One region of the Paenibacillus sp. FSL R10-2748 genome, then DNA from elsewhere that is predicted to be linked to it. Evidence: riboswitches for the same ligand, from Rfam matches in the RefSeq annotation. Region 1 holds a riboswitch; each other region holds the start of a gene.
What was found. Region 1 has a riboswitch for cobalamin ahead of metE (5-methyltetrahydropteroyltriglutamate--homocysteine S-methyltransferase). Riboswitches for the same ligand answer to the same signal wherever they lie in the genome.
Positions count from the first base shown of each region.

Region 2: it holds a riboswitch for cobalamin, as region 1 does, so the genes downstream of both, NSS66_RS10850 (ABC transporter substrate-binding protein) here and metE (5-methyltetrahydropteroyltriglutamate--homocysteine S-methyltransferase) in region 1, are expected to answer to the same signal.
Region 3: it holds a riboswitch for cobalamin, as region 1 does, so the genes downstream of both, NSS66_RS04475 (ABC transporter substrate-binding protein) here and metE (5-methyltetrahydropteroyltriglutamate--homocysteine S-methyltransferase) in region 1, are expected to answer to the same signal.

Region 1 covers NZ_JBBOTK010000003.1:419,354-423,410, forward strand. The annotation lists gene metE (5-methyltetrahydropteroyltriglutamate--homocysteine S-methyltransferase) at 1-2,036, opposite strand, end outside; cobalamin riboswitch at 2,197-2,392, opposite strand; gene nrdG (anaerobic ribonucleoside-triphosphate reductase activating protein) at 2,568-3,065, opposite strand; gene NSS66_RS11850 (anaerobic ribonucleoside triphosphate reductase) at 3,062-4,057, opposite strand, start outside.
Region 2 covers NZ_JBBOTK010000003.1:195,745-199,801, forward strand. The annotation lists gene NSS66_RS10840 (nucleobase:cation symporter-2 family protein) at 1-450, shown strand, start outside; cobalamin riboswitch at 1,140-1,343, shown strand; gene NSS66_RS10845 (hypothetical protein) at 1,301-1,444, shown strand; gene NSS66_RS10850 (ABC transporter substrate-binding protein) at 1,561-3,141, shown strand; gene nikB (nickel ABC transporter permease) at 3,157-4,057, shown strand, end outside.
Region 3 covers NZ_JBBOTK010000001.1:940,541-944,597, forward strand. The annotation lists gene NSS66_RS04470 (FecCD family ABC transporter permease) at 1-806, opposite strand, end outside; gene NSS66_RS04475 (ABC transporter substrate-binding protein) at 803-1,810, opposite strand; cobalamin riboswitch at 2,020-2,213, opposite strand; gene NSS66_RS04480 (histidine phosphatase family protein) at 2,335-3,087, opposite strand; gene cbiB (adenosylcobinamide-phosphate synthase CbiB) at 3,131-4,057, opposite strand, start outside.

The DNA of each region.
Region 1 (4,057 bases):
TCAATAGATATGACGTCGGCATCCATATCGGAGATGGACTGAATCATATGCTGAAATTCGGAATAGCACATGTGCGTATGGATTTGGGTCTCAGGTTCAACGGTGGCCGTGGTCACAAGGAAGGCTTGAACCGCCCAGTCCAGATAGGCTTGCTGTTGTTCTTTTTTCAGTGGAAGCCCTTCACGAATTGCAGGCTCATCGACCTGAATCATGCCGATGCCCGCTTGTTCCAGTGCCTCTACCTCTGCCCGTAATGCCAGAGCCAACTGTAAAGCAACTTGACTACGAGGAATATCGTTACGTTCAAAAGACCAGTTCAAAATGGTCACAGGGCCTGTAAGCATTCCCTTAACAGGCTTGGAAGTTAACGATTGGGCGAATGCCGTTTCTTCCACGGTCATGGGCTGATCAAAGGAAACGTCTCCGTATATAATCGGCGGTTTGACACAGCGGGAGCCGTAGGACTGCACCCATCCGTTTTGCGTAAAAGCAAAGCCGTTCAGCTTTTCGCCAAAAAATTCAACCATATCGGTCCGCTCAAATTCTCCATGAACAAGCACGTCAATGCCAATGTCCTCTTGAATATCAATCCATTCCTTAATTTGCTGTTGGATGAACGCCCGGTATTGCTCGGCTGACCATTCTCCTTTGCGATAGTGCAGGCGGGCCTTGCGGATCTCGGCGGTTTGCGGGAAGCTACCAATGGTCGTCGTAGGCAGTGGAGGCAACTTCAGCTTATTTTGTTGAATCTCACGACGCTCGGCGAAAGGAACGCTGCGTGACAGAGGCTCTTTTGCCAGCAGGTCGGCCAGATCGGCGGCTGTCTGTACGCGTGCCGCTGAGTTGTTGAAACGGGCTACCGCATCCGCACTTTGCTCAAGCTTGGTGAGTGCGGAAGGATCGTGTTTGCCAAGTGCAGCCGTCAGGACGGCGATTTCCTCCAGCTTTTCATCGGCAAAGGCCAGCGCTTGCACCAGCTCCTTGTCCAGCTTGTGCTCTGCCTCCAGACTGACTGGCACATGCAGCAGACTGCATGATGGCTGTACGATAAGCTGTGCGGCAGTGGTTTGTTCTGCTAACTGACCCAGCAGGGCAGCCACAGCGTTCAGGTCGCTTCGCCATATATTGCGCCCGTCAATAACCCCAGCGCCCAGCGTTTTTCCTTTAGGGAAGCCATGCTGCAATATATGCTGAAGATTTTCGCCATCATCATACACAAAATCAAGACCCAATCCCTGTACCGGAAGTGCGGACAGACGCTCATAATGGTCCAGGCTGCCAAAGTAGGTTTGCAGCATTATATTCAAGGAGGGCGCAGCTTGAGTCAAAGCTTCATAGACTTCCTGAATAATGTCCAAATCCTCTGCCGGGAATGAGGTGGTTAGGACAGGTTCATCGATTTGGACCCACTGAACGCCTTCTGCCGCTAGTTCAGACAGGATACGGGTGTACAGTGGCAGGAAGCTTCGTACGATGGTGGCCAAATCCTTACGATCATAGCCTTTGGATAAGGTAACGAATGAATAGGGGCCGATGAGGACCGGTTTCCCATCAATGCCTAGTTCTTGTTTTGCTTCACGATAAGCCTGTAAGGGTTTATTTTCAGTGAACACCGGGACTGCGTTTGCCAATTCAGGAACGATGTAGTGATAATTGGTATTCATCCATTTGGTCATTTCACTGGCGGTTGCTCCCTTCTGTCCACGAGCGATCCCAAAATACACGGCCAGAGGAACCGGACCTGCGGGACGATGGTTGAACCGTTCGGGTACCAGACCGAACATTACAGATGTATCCAGCATGTGATCGTAATAGGAGAAGTCTCCGACAGGAATGCGATCAATCCCCTTGTCACGCTGCTTGCTCAGATGCTCCAACCGTAATCTTTTCATCTCCGTCTGCAGTTCGCTTTCGTTAATGCTGCCGTTCCAGAAGCGTTCCAGTGCTTTCTTCCATTCCCGGTTTTCGCCGATACGCGGATATCCCAGATTACTGCTAATCAAGCCGGACAATTCAGGCCATTCAATAATGGACATGTACTTTTCCTCCTAGTGGGTAGCTGTTTTATTTTTACGTACCAAAAAAGGCATTCTTCCCCCAGAGTTAAAAATAAGTAGGGGAAAGAATGCCTCCGTGATTAAAAAATCAAAAATACGGCGACTGCTCTTAACACCTCCCTATCTTCCGTAGGTACTTGCGATGTTGTTAAAATAGGCAGGTCTCCTGACTTACGGATCATGACTCTCAGCATTCCTTCCCGGTCTGTGGACCAGTGGATATATGAACAGCTGAAAGTTCCCCGTTTACAGTGGCGGGACCGTGCCGGATTTGCACCGGCTTCCCTTTTAAGCCTGATCTGAATAGAACAGACACCTATCTCCAAGCTATGCGGTTAAGGTATGACGAATAATTATGCACTCGTATACTTGTTCACCATCATAAGTGAAACTTACAGGATGCGCAATAGAAACTCCAATGGAAACAGTTAGCTATATAAAAAAAGACAAGCCTTACCCATGATGGGGACTTGTCTTAGATATATAGCATCTTGCCGGGTAAACTTCGCGTTAAGCCAATGAAACGGTATAGCCTGCCTGAATGCTGGCTTTTACATCTACCAGACGCTGGTTGCGACTGCCCCGGAAGGGAAGGGTCAGGTCCTTTTGCTGTTCTACAAAACGACCATCCACAATCACATCGCACAAAAGCGCTAGCTCCTGTCGCTCCTGATCTGTGAGTAAATCTTCATAGACAAAGCCAGTATAAGCCCACACGGTTCGGTCGGGACAGGCCTCGCGGAAGTCACGCACAAATTGCGAGCATTCTGCTGCTGAGAAAAACGGATCTCCCCCGCAGAGAGTCAGTCCGTCCAACAACGGATTATCCATGATGTCACGAATGACTTCCTGTTGTCGTTGGGGTGTAAATGGCTCACCTGCACGGAAGCTCCACGACGCTGGATTAAAGCATCCGGGACAGGCATGACGGCAACCGCTAATAAACACGACAGTGCGCAGGCCGTATCCTTCGTTCAGAGATTCCGGAATGTAGCCACACAAATTCACTTATGTTTCACCCGGTCTCGAACTTCTGCCTGTTTTGCAGCATTAAAGCGAACGGTATAATCTCCTGTCAGATATCCGGTTACCCGACGTAAGCGCTGAAAGTGTGTATGCTCCTCATCTGTGCCGCATTGGGGGCAGCTTGTCCCGATAATCCCTTCATAACCACATTCCGTACAACGATCCACCGGGTGGTTGATAGAGAAATAGCCGATGTTCTGATGCAGCGCGTACTGAACAATTTTAAGAAACGCATCCGGGTTATTCCGCGCGTTACCATCCAGCTCGATGTATGAAATCGCACCAGCGTTGCAGAGGTTATGGAACGGAGCTTCCAAGCTGATTTTACGAGCAGCCGGGAGCGTATAATACACGGGAATATGAAAAGAATTCGTGTAATATTCTCGATCATTTACCTCAGGGATAATCCCGAAATCACGTTGATCCAGCAATGTGAACTTGCCCGACAGACCTTCGGCAGGCGTAGCGAACAATGTAATATTTAAATTGTGATATTCACTCATTCGATCGCAATACACGCGCATGGAAGTGATGATTCGCTGTGCCTCGCGGTATACGAAATCATCCTCCCCGTGGTGTTTCCCGTATAGTGCCTTCATGCACTCAGCCAGCCCGATGAACCCGATCGAAAGCGTACCGTGCTTTAGTACGCTTCCCACCTTATCATCTGGCGCCAGTTGTTCTCCACCTTCCCATACCCCTTCGCGCATCATAAAGTCCGAGGCTTTGGCCGGTTGGCTGGTCTGGATTTGATAGCGATGGATTAGGCCATCCACCGCAATGCGCATAACTTCTTCCAGTCTCGCATCAAAGCGATCACGGTCAGGTGTCAGGCGTTTGCCTGTGCAAATACCATACTCAATGCCAAGCCGCACCAGATTAATGGTATTGAAGGAGAGATTTCCCTTGCCACTCTGCCGGTTTCTACCGAAACGGTCAGAAATGGTGCGGGTACGGCAACCCATTGTCGCTAT
Region 2 (4,057 bases), 220 kb from region 1:
TATACAGCTTTCTCGCAAAATGTTGGTTTGATTTCACTCACGCGCGTCAAATCGCGAAACGTTATTTTTGCTGCGGGCGGTATCATGGTTGTTCTTGGTTTGCTTCCTAAGCTGGCTGCCTTAACGACAGTGATTCCTAACGCTGTGCTGGGCGGGGCGATGATCGTCATGTTCGGCTCGGTCGCTGCATCAGGCATGTCTATTTTGTCAGAAGTGGATCTACGGAAAGAAAGCAATCTGCTGATCGCAGCATGCAGCATTGCCGTGGGCCTAGGCTCTGCCGTTCTGCCGCAAATGTTCGACCAGCTGCCGAGCTTTGCTAAAATGCTGTTGCAAAATGGTATCGTTTCGGGTTCGATTACAGCGATTGTCTTGAACATCGTTTTGACAAGAAAACAGGGCGAATCGGTCAAAGGCGTGACGGTTCAGGAGGTTCCACAGAAGGTTTGATGATTAGGGATAAATAAACCCTTGCCGTCTGGGGACATATAGATATTGACCCTGTCCGACTGTGCAGTGGCGCTAAAGTTAGCTCTTAAGTTGATTTATTTACTAGAGGAATTTGCTAGAGTAGTGGGCGAGGCAGTGGTATAATTTACCTTATGGATTTTGAATAGTGGTGGATGTTTTCGGACCACGGTGCAGCTTCCCGAAAGGGGGTGAAGCCGATGGTCAACCTTGTGTCGTGCTACGATGTGTTGCGTTGGATGGTTACGTTACTAAGCCTGGTGTTTAGTATTCGTAAACTTTATCGCTGGCTACGTCGAAAATTTCGGAACAAGCGAAAACCCACCGCGTAATTAGGTTGGCCCCTAACGGTGGGTTTCGTTTGCATTAACATTTAGTTATGCAGCGCGCCGTGGTGGTGATCCACAGCCTTTCAAGTCCTAAGAGTCTTTGCCGTTGGCGCGGCGAAGACTCTTTTTAGTATACGGACACGATGATTATCTATATACCTAATTTTAGCACGTTCATTTCGTGCACGCAATGAATAGACATCACCTTCATTCTCGCCACATCGTTCAAATTTAAATTATTGTGCAGCATTTATTGACAAGCCTGTGACAACAAAATAAGATCGTAATGGAAAGAAATAAAGGAAGAAAACAGGTGTGAGCCGGACGACTCTATGTACGGGGTTTTGTTGAGACCATGTGGATAGTTGTTGAGCGTGTTCACTTAAAAGGGAAGTTCGGTTGATTCCGACACGGGCCCGCCACTGTATACAGGCATCAGCAGGATACTGCTGGAGCTTTCAGAACAGCCACTGGAACTGTGAAGAACCGGGAAGGCCTGAAAGATGCGCCTGGAGTCAGGAGACCTGCCTGTTTTGACATCACTGTCAGACCCACGGGATGCTGGGGAGGTGGTTAGGCGTGCTGCATACGGAATGTCTGAAACCGATCTGATCCCTTCTATGTTTTTGGAGTTGGCTTCGAGGTGAGTTTTGACATTTTATAATGAAAGCATTTCTGACTGCTGATCAAGTGGTCCGGAATGCTTTTTTCGCGTTTTGCGTTAGGTTTATATGATTTTACAAGATAGAGGGGGATTCTTTGAATGATTAGCAATCGTAGTAGGCGTTCATGGTTGATATGTACAGGGGTGATGCTATTTCTGGCAGTTATGGCTCTTTCGGGATGTACCAGCAATAAGACGTCGGATAGCTCCGGCAAGGGTGAAAACGCGTCAGCACAACAAACAGCGACAGGTAAAAAGCTGATAATGGCGTATACATGGAAACCGTCAGGCGTTGACCCGCACGGAGATAATAGCTGGGATGTGATGCGATCCGGTGCAGGTGAGACACTGGTACGTTTGAATGAAAAGCTGGAGCCTGTGGCTTGGCTGGCAAAGGAGTGGAAGCAGGATAGTCCTACAGTTTGGACGTTCAGCTTGCAGGATAAAGTCACTTTTCATGATGGAAAGAGTATGGATGCAGCAGGTGTAAAAGCGTCTTTGCTGCGCTCTATCGAGAAAAGCCATCTGGCGAAGGATTTACTGAATGTGAAGTCCATTGATGTAAGCGGCCCGCTGGCTTTGAAAATCACGACAAACCAGCCGAACGCGGCGCTGGTGTCCAATCTAGCTGATCCATCGACGATTGTACTGGATGTGGCATCGATGAAAGATGAGCAGAGCTACCCAGCGATGACAGGCGCCTTTAAAATCAAAGCATTCAACAAGGACCAATCCTTGGTCGTAGAGCGTTATGACGGATATTGGGGCGAGAAGGCACGACTGGCTGAAGCGACGATGAAGTTCATTACGGATGGGAATTCGCGCCTGATGGCGCTGCAATCCGGCGAGGTGGACGTGGCGACGGATATTCCAGTTGATAACGCAGAGGTACTGAAAAAGAACGACAAGCTACAAGTGCTGTCGGCTCCCTCCTTGCGCACCCATATGATCGTGTACAATATGGAATCGCCAGTATTCAAGGATGCGGCGAACCGTAAGGTGGTGGACAGCCTGATTCCGCGCACATCGATTGTGAGCGCCGTCATGAGGGGCTTCGGTACGGAAGCAAGCAGTCCGTTCCCGAGCATTCTTCCCTTCGGTAAAGTTGAGCGTAAAGCGCTGGATGGAACGGCAGAGCAGCTGTTGACGAAGGATGGCTGGCAGAAGGACGCTCAAGGGACATGGACTAAGCAAGGCAAGCCGTTCGAGGTTACGCTGCTGACTTTCCCTCAGCGTCCAGAGCTCTCTGTTATGGCTGAGGTCATCCAAAGCCAATTGCTGAAAGAGGGAATCCAGGTCAAGATTCGCAAGGTGGAAAATATCGACGAGGCGTTGACCAAAAACGATTGGGATTTTGCAATGTACAGCATGCTTACTGCTCATACAGGAGAGCCGCAATATTTTATGGACATGTTTTATTCTTCGAAAAGTGAAGCCAATGTAAGCCGGTATAGTTCCAAACCGCTAGAGAGTATTCTTAACAGCTTGAAGCTGGCGAAGGATACAGCGCAGCGTAATGCTGTGACACTACAAGCGCTGGATATCATCAATGCGGATTTGCCACAGTCGTTCATTGTGCATCCTGATAATGTGTTTGGTGTGAAAAAAGGGGTGGAGGGTTTTACACCCCATCCGATCGAGTATTACTACATTACAGCGCAATCTGATATTACGGAATAACGAGCTGCGTATCCTATGATTCGTTTTATACTGGAACGTGTGGCGCAGCTGCTCATCATTGTATTCGTTGTATCCACGCTGACTTTTGTACTGATGCGGCTCGCTCCTGGTGACCCTGCTACTATTTTGCTCACCGCGCATAATGTCCCTGCCTCTGAGGAGGCGTTGACGACGCTACGGCAGGAACTGGGCTTAAACGAGCCGCTTCATATTCAATATGTGAACTGGCTGCGAGATGTGTTCACGGGGCATTGGGGCACCTCGTATGTATCCAAGGAATCCGTGCTAGCCGAACTATGGAACAGACTGCCTGCTACTGTGGAGCTAGCTGCTGCGGGCTTTGCCGTCATGACGGTGCTTACGCTGGGGCTGGGACTGGCTGCCTCGCTAAAAATCAGCGGCCCACTGGATCGTCTGGGCAGGCTGTTTGCCCTGCTGGGATCGTCGATTCCCTCTTTTTGGCTTGGTTTTCTGTTGATCTATCTATTCTCCGTTCGCTTGGGCTGGCTCCCATCCATGGGAAGGGAGGACTGGACACATCTAGTGCTCCCAGCGCTGACTCTTGGCGCAGGTTTGGGAGCGGTGCAAGCCCGTGTACTGCGCGCTCAAATGCTGGAGCTGGGTGACCGGAATTTTGTGAAAGCAGCGAAGGCTCGAGGCTTTTCACGTATGCATATCCTGTTTTTTGAGATATTTAAGCATGCGGTTTTGCCTATGATTACACTGCTAGGTACCAATCTATCATTTATGTTGGCAGGTAATGTCATCGTCGAGACCATTTTTTCATGGCCGGGGTTAGGCAAGTATTTTATAGATGCGATTACCCAGCGAGATTATCCTGTGATTCAGGGGTATGTTATTTTTGCCGTATTTTTAATTGTAGGTGTTCAGTGTTTGGTGGATTTGGTCCAGACGG
Region 3 (4,057 bases), on a different contig from region 1:
CCAATCACTCCACATACCGAGACAGCGGCTGCTGTCAGCAGCGTGGAAATGATCAGAACAGATAGCTTCGTCGCATCTACATGAACTCCCATGTGAGCCGCCTGACGTTCACCCAAAGCCAAAATATTCAGCACACGTGCCCGGTTCCATAGAAATACCAGTCCTATGACCACATAAGGTAAAAGGATTCCTGTATATGACCAACCGCGCAGACTAAGACTTCCCATCGTCCAGTACAATATTTCATTGACCGTCTCCTTCGACATGGCTGTCAGAAAGGAAACAACCGCCCCCAGAAAGGATTGCATCACCACACCCGACAAAATGAGACTTTGTGTCGGGATTTTTCTACCTTCCCGTGCCAACGTCAGCACCATCCACAGCGTCAGCATTCCGGTCGTAAATGCCACTAACGGCAGCGTCCATATGCCAACAAATGAAAATTGAAGGCCCCAATAAATCAGTACTGCCGCTCCTACCGAAGCCCCCGAGGATACCCCCAGTGTATACGGATCAGCCAAAGGATTACGCAGCACACCCTGAAATCCGGCTCCCGCCAGCGCCAGCGCTGCCCCTACCAACATTCCCAGTAACACTCGTGGCAATCTGACCTTCAAAATAATCTGCTCTGAGGATGTATTCCAATCCGGTGTAAACGTATCGCCTAACCACGGAAGGTGGTTAACCAGAATGCCCGTGACCTGGCTGACCGGAAGCTTGGCCGAGCCGATGCCAAGACAGAGCAGCAGCGTCAGTAACAGCAGGACAAGACCTGTTCCTCCAAAGCCGATCAGTTTACGGTTCATTTGAAAATTTCAGGATACACGCCCTTGGCCACTTCCTTGAGACCTTCCGTTACACGTGGACCCGGACGACTGATCAAATTATCATCCACGGCAAACACCCGGTTGTGGCGAACAGCCGATATTTGATCCCATCCACTGCGAGCTTTAATGATTTCACCGAGCGTTTGACCAGTTTTGTCGTCCTTGACACTTTTGCTGTACAAAATCACGTCAGGGTTCGCAGCAATAATATTTTCCTCACTAATTTGGTACCACCCCTTCTGCGTGGCGCCTACATTTTCGCCGCCCGCCAACGTAATCAGCTCGTCCATAAACTCGCCTTTACCAACTGTCCAGCCTGGTGAAAACTCGACGTATACCCGCAGCTTCTGACCTTTACCGATATTTTTAATTCCTTCTTTCACTTCAGCTACATCTGCTCTCATCTTGTCAGTCACCGCTCTCGCTTCTTTCTGATGATCGGTGATTTTCCCATACAATTCGATGTTAGCCATGACATCTTCAACTGTCTTCGGTTCCGTTTTAAAAATCATAATTCCCATGTCGCGCAGCTTGGTCGTAGCCTGTTCACTAAGTGATATCCCTGCAAAAACGACTTCCGGGTTAGCAGCAATGATCGCCTCTTCGTTCGGTTTCATAATACCGCCCACTTTAGGCTTTTTCGTAGCTGCTTCCGGGTAATCAGAGTAGTCGGAGACGCCAACAATTTCCTTATCCAGCCCGATGGCGAACAGCGCCTCGGTTTCTGCCGGGGAGACGGAAACGATTTTATCCGGCGCTTTTTTGAATGTAAATTCCTGTCCTGTTGTATCCTTAACCGTGAGTGGGTAAACTGTTTTGCCCGGAGGCTCTTGTGCGGTTACGGTCTTTCCTGGCTGCTGTGAAGAAGTCTGATTCTCTTTATTTTCAGCATTTTTCCCATTAGCGCCACATGCACTCAGCACAACTGCCAAAATCAGAACCAATAGACCTGTTGTCCAAACCTTTATTTTTTTTCCTGCCATGATTTGCACCCCTTCATAAAAAAAATCGTTAAGAGCGTTACTTGAGCATCATCAGATATCTTCTAAATCCAGCCTTCTTTTCCTATCAAAAAACCCCCGCATCCTCATATCAGGACACAGGGGTCACGTTAGCGCAGATCGTGCGCAGGCGGCAGCTTCTTTCCGCATGGACAGTCACTGCGAACACGTCATCCTTTCCTCGAAGGATTATGGTGACAGGCGGACGGGCAGGTATCCTGACTTATGGTAAGATGCATGTCCTGAAATTCTTTCATATGCTTAGTAGCACATAAAGCAGGACTAACGGGCATGTTTCCATTTACAGTGGCGGGACCGCGCCGGACTCACACCGACTTCCCTTTTAACAGCGCAGGCAAGGGAAACCATAGTTTCATCACGCTGCGCCGACCTCGTCTGCTGGATATTTGATAAGTGGTAGTCAAGCCGTTCTTTTACTTGATGATTATAGGTTAAAAAGAGGCGGCTTACAACCCAAACAGCCTCTTTATCCGCAGGTGTCTAACCTAATGAGGAAGCATTTCTGCTATGTAATTGTGCCGTCCTGCCAGCCTCAATTGAATCCTAAATGCTTCTCCCGGCCTCGGATTCAGACTCCAAAAATCATGACCCGGTATCAGCATGCAAGCCAACTGACGAATTACGCCACCATGCGTAACGACCAAAACAGAGAGCGGCGCAGCAGTCAAACCCATGGGTTGAACTTCCATAGCAACACGCCATTCATACAGAGAGTCAAGAAATTTCCGTAGACGATTCACAAAATCTGTCCAAGACTCTCCTCCAGGAGGGGTTATCCGTTGTGGCTCATCAATCCAAGCGCGATACAAAGACACATCCTTGAGCATGTCATACGTTTTTCCATCCCACTCGCCAAAATGAAGCTCTCGCAGACGTGGTTCCATCATAGGAGACATAGTAGATAGGGAATCTCCAGACGTCAATTCTGATTCTGGCACAATGATCTGCAAGGTCTGGCGACATCGCATTAAATCGCTGCAATAGATTCGAGCAAAGGACTGCCCTTGCAATTTTTCTTGCAAAGGCTTTAATTCCTGCTCTGCTCCCGGTAGCAAACCTAAGTCGGAGTGTCCCAGATATCGACGTTCCTTGTTCCATAAGGTTGTGCCGTGACGAACTAACACGAGTTCCATGTCCCAATGCAGATCTTCTTTAGCATCATACGGCACCTTATCCTCCTGTGAGTTCGGACTTTGTGCGTATTCTACTCTCCTTTTTGCTGCTATATCTTGTTTCAAGAAATGTCACTTCCTGCTCGATCATTATTCAGTGTGTCACTCCTCACCGCACCCATCCCAAGGCAAAACAACCTGCGGCTCCTAACAAACACAATCCTACAAACATACTGGACACGGCGAACATCAGCTGGATCGTATGCCGTATATCTTTCGACTCTAGCGGTCGTATCCAATCGCCCATGTATGCACGAAAGGAGCGCACGCCATGATACACATTATAGCCTCCAAGACGAATCCCCAGTGCACCAGCAACAGCCGATTCCGGGAAGCCACTGTTCGGGCTTGGGTGCAGACGAGCGTCTCGCTTGACTGTGCGCCAGCTTCTTGCAGCATCTCGCTTGTACATCCACGCCGCTACCACAAGCATTGCCGCTGTCAGGCGTGCCGGAATGTAGTTAGCGACATCATCCAGACGTGCTGAAGCCCAGCCTAAATGCAGATACTTTTCATTTTTATAGCCAACCATGGAATCGAGCGTATTCACAGCACGATAAGCCAGCGCCAAGGGTGCTCCCCCGATCAGGGCATAAAAAAGCGGGGAAATAATCGCGTCCACGATATTTTCAGCGACCGTTTCAACCGTACCGCGTACAATCTCAGGCTCATCAAGCTGTTGCGTATCCCGCCCAACTATCATGCCCAGCTCCCGCCGTGCCGCAGCCAGGTCATCCGCCTGCAACGCTCGGTATACTGCCATTCCTGCGTCCTTTAGTCCTTTGGAAGCAATCGTGGTCGCAATCAGCACCATTTCTACGCCGACAGACAACCACGGATGGATCCAGGCAAGCAAGTGCAATAGCGCCCAGGCGAGCGTAAAGGAGCCTCCCGCCACAATGAGTGGAAGCAGTATACCCGCACGTTTCAACCCCCGGTCACTTCGGGCCTGGCGGCGAATCACTTTTTCCAATGCTGAAATGGCATGTCCCATACCGATGACTGGATGCGGCAACCACCTCGGGTCACCGATCAG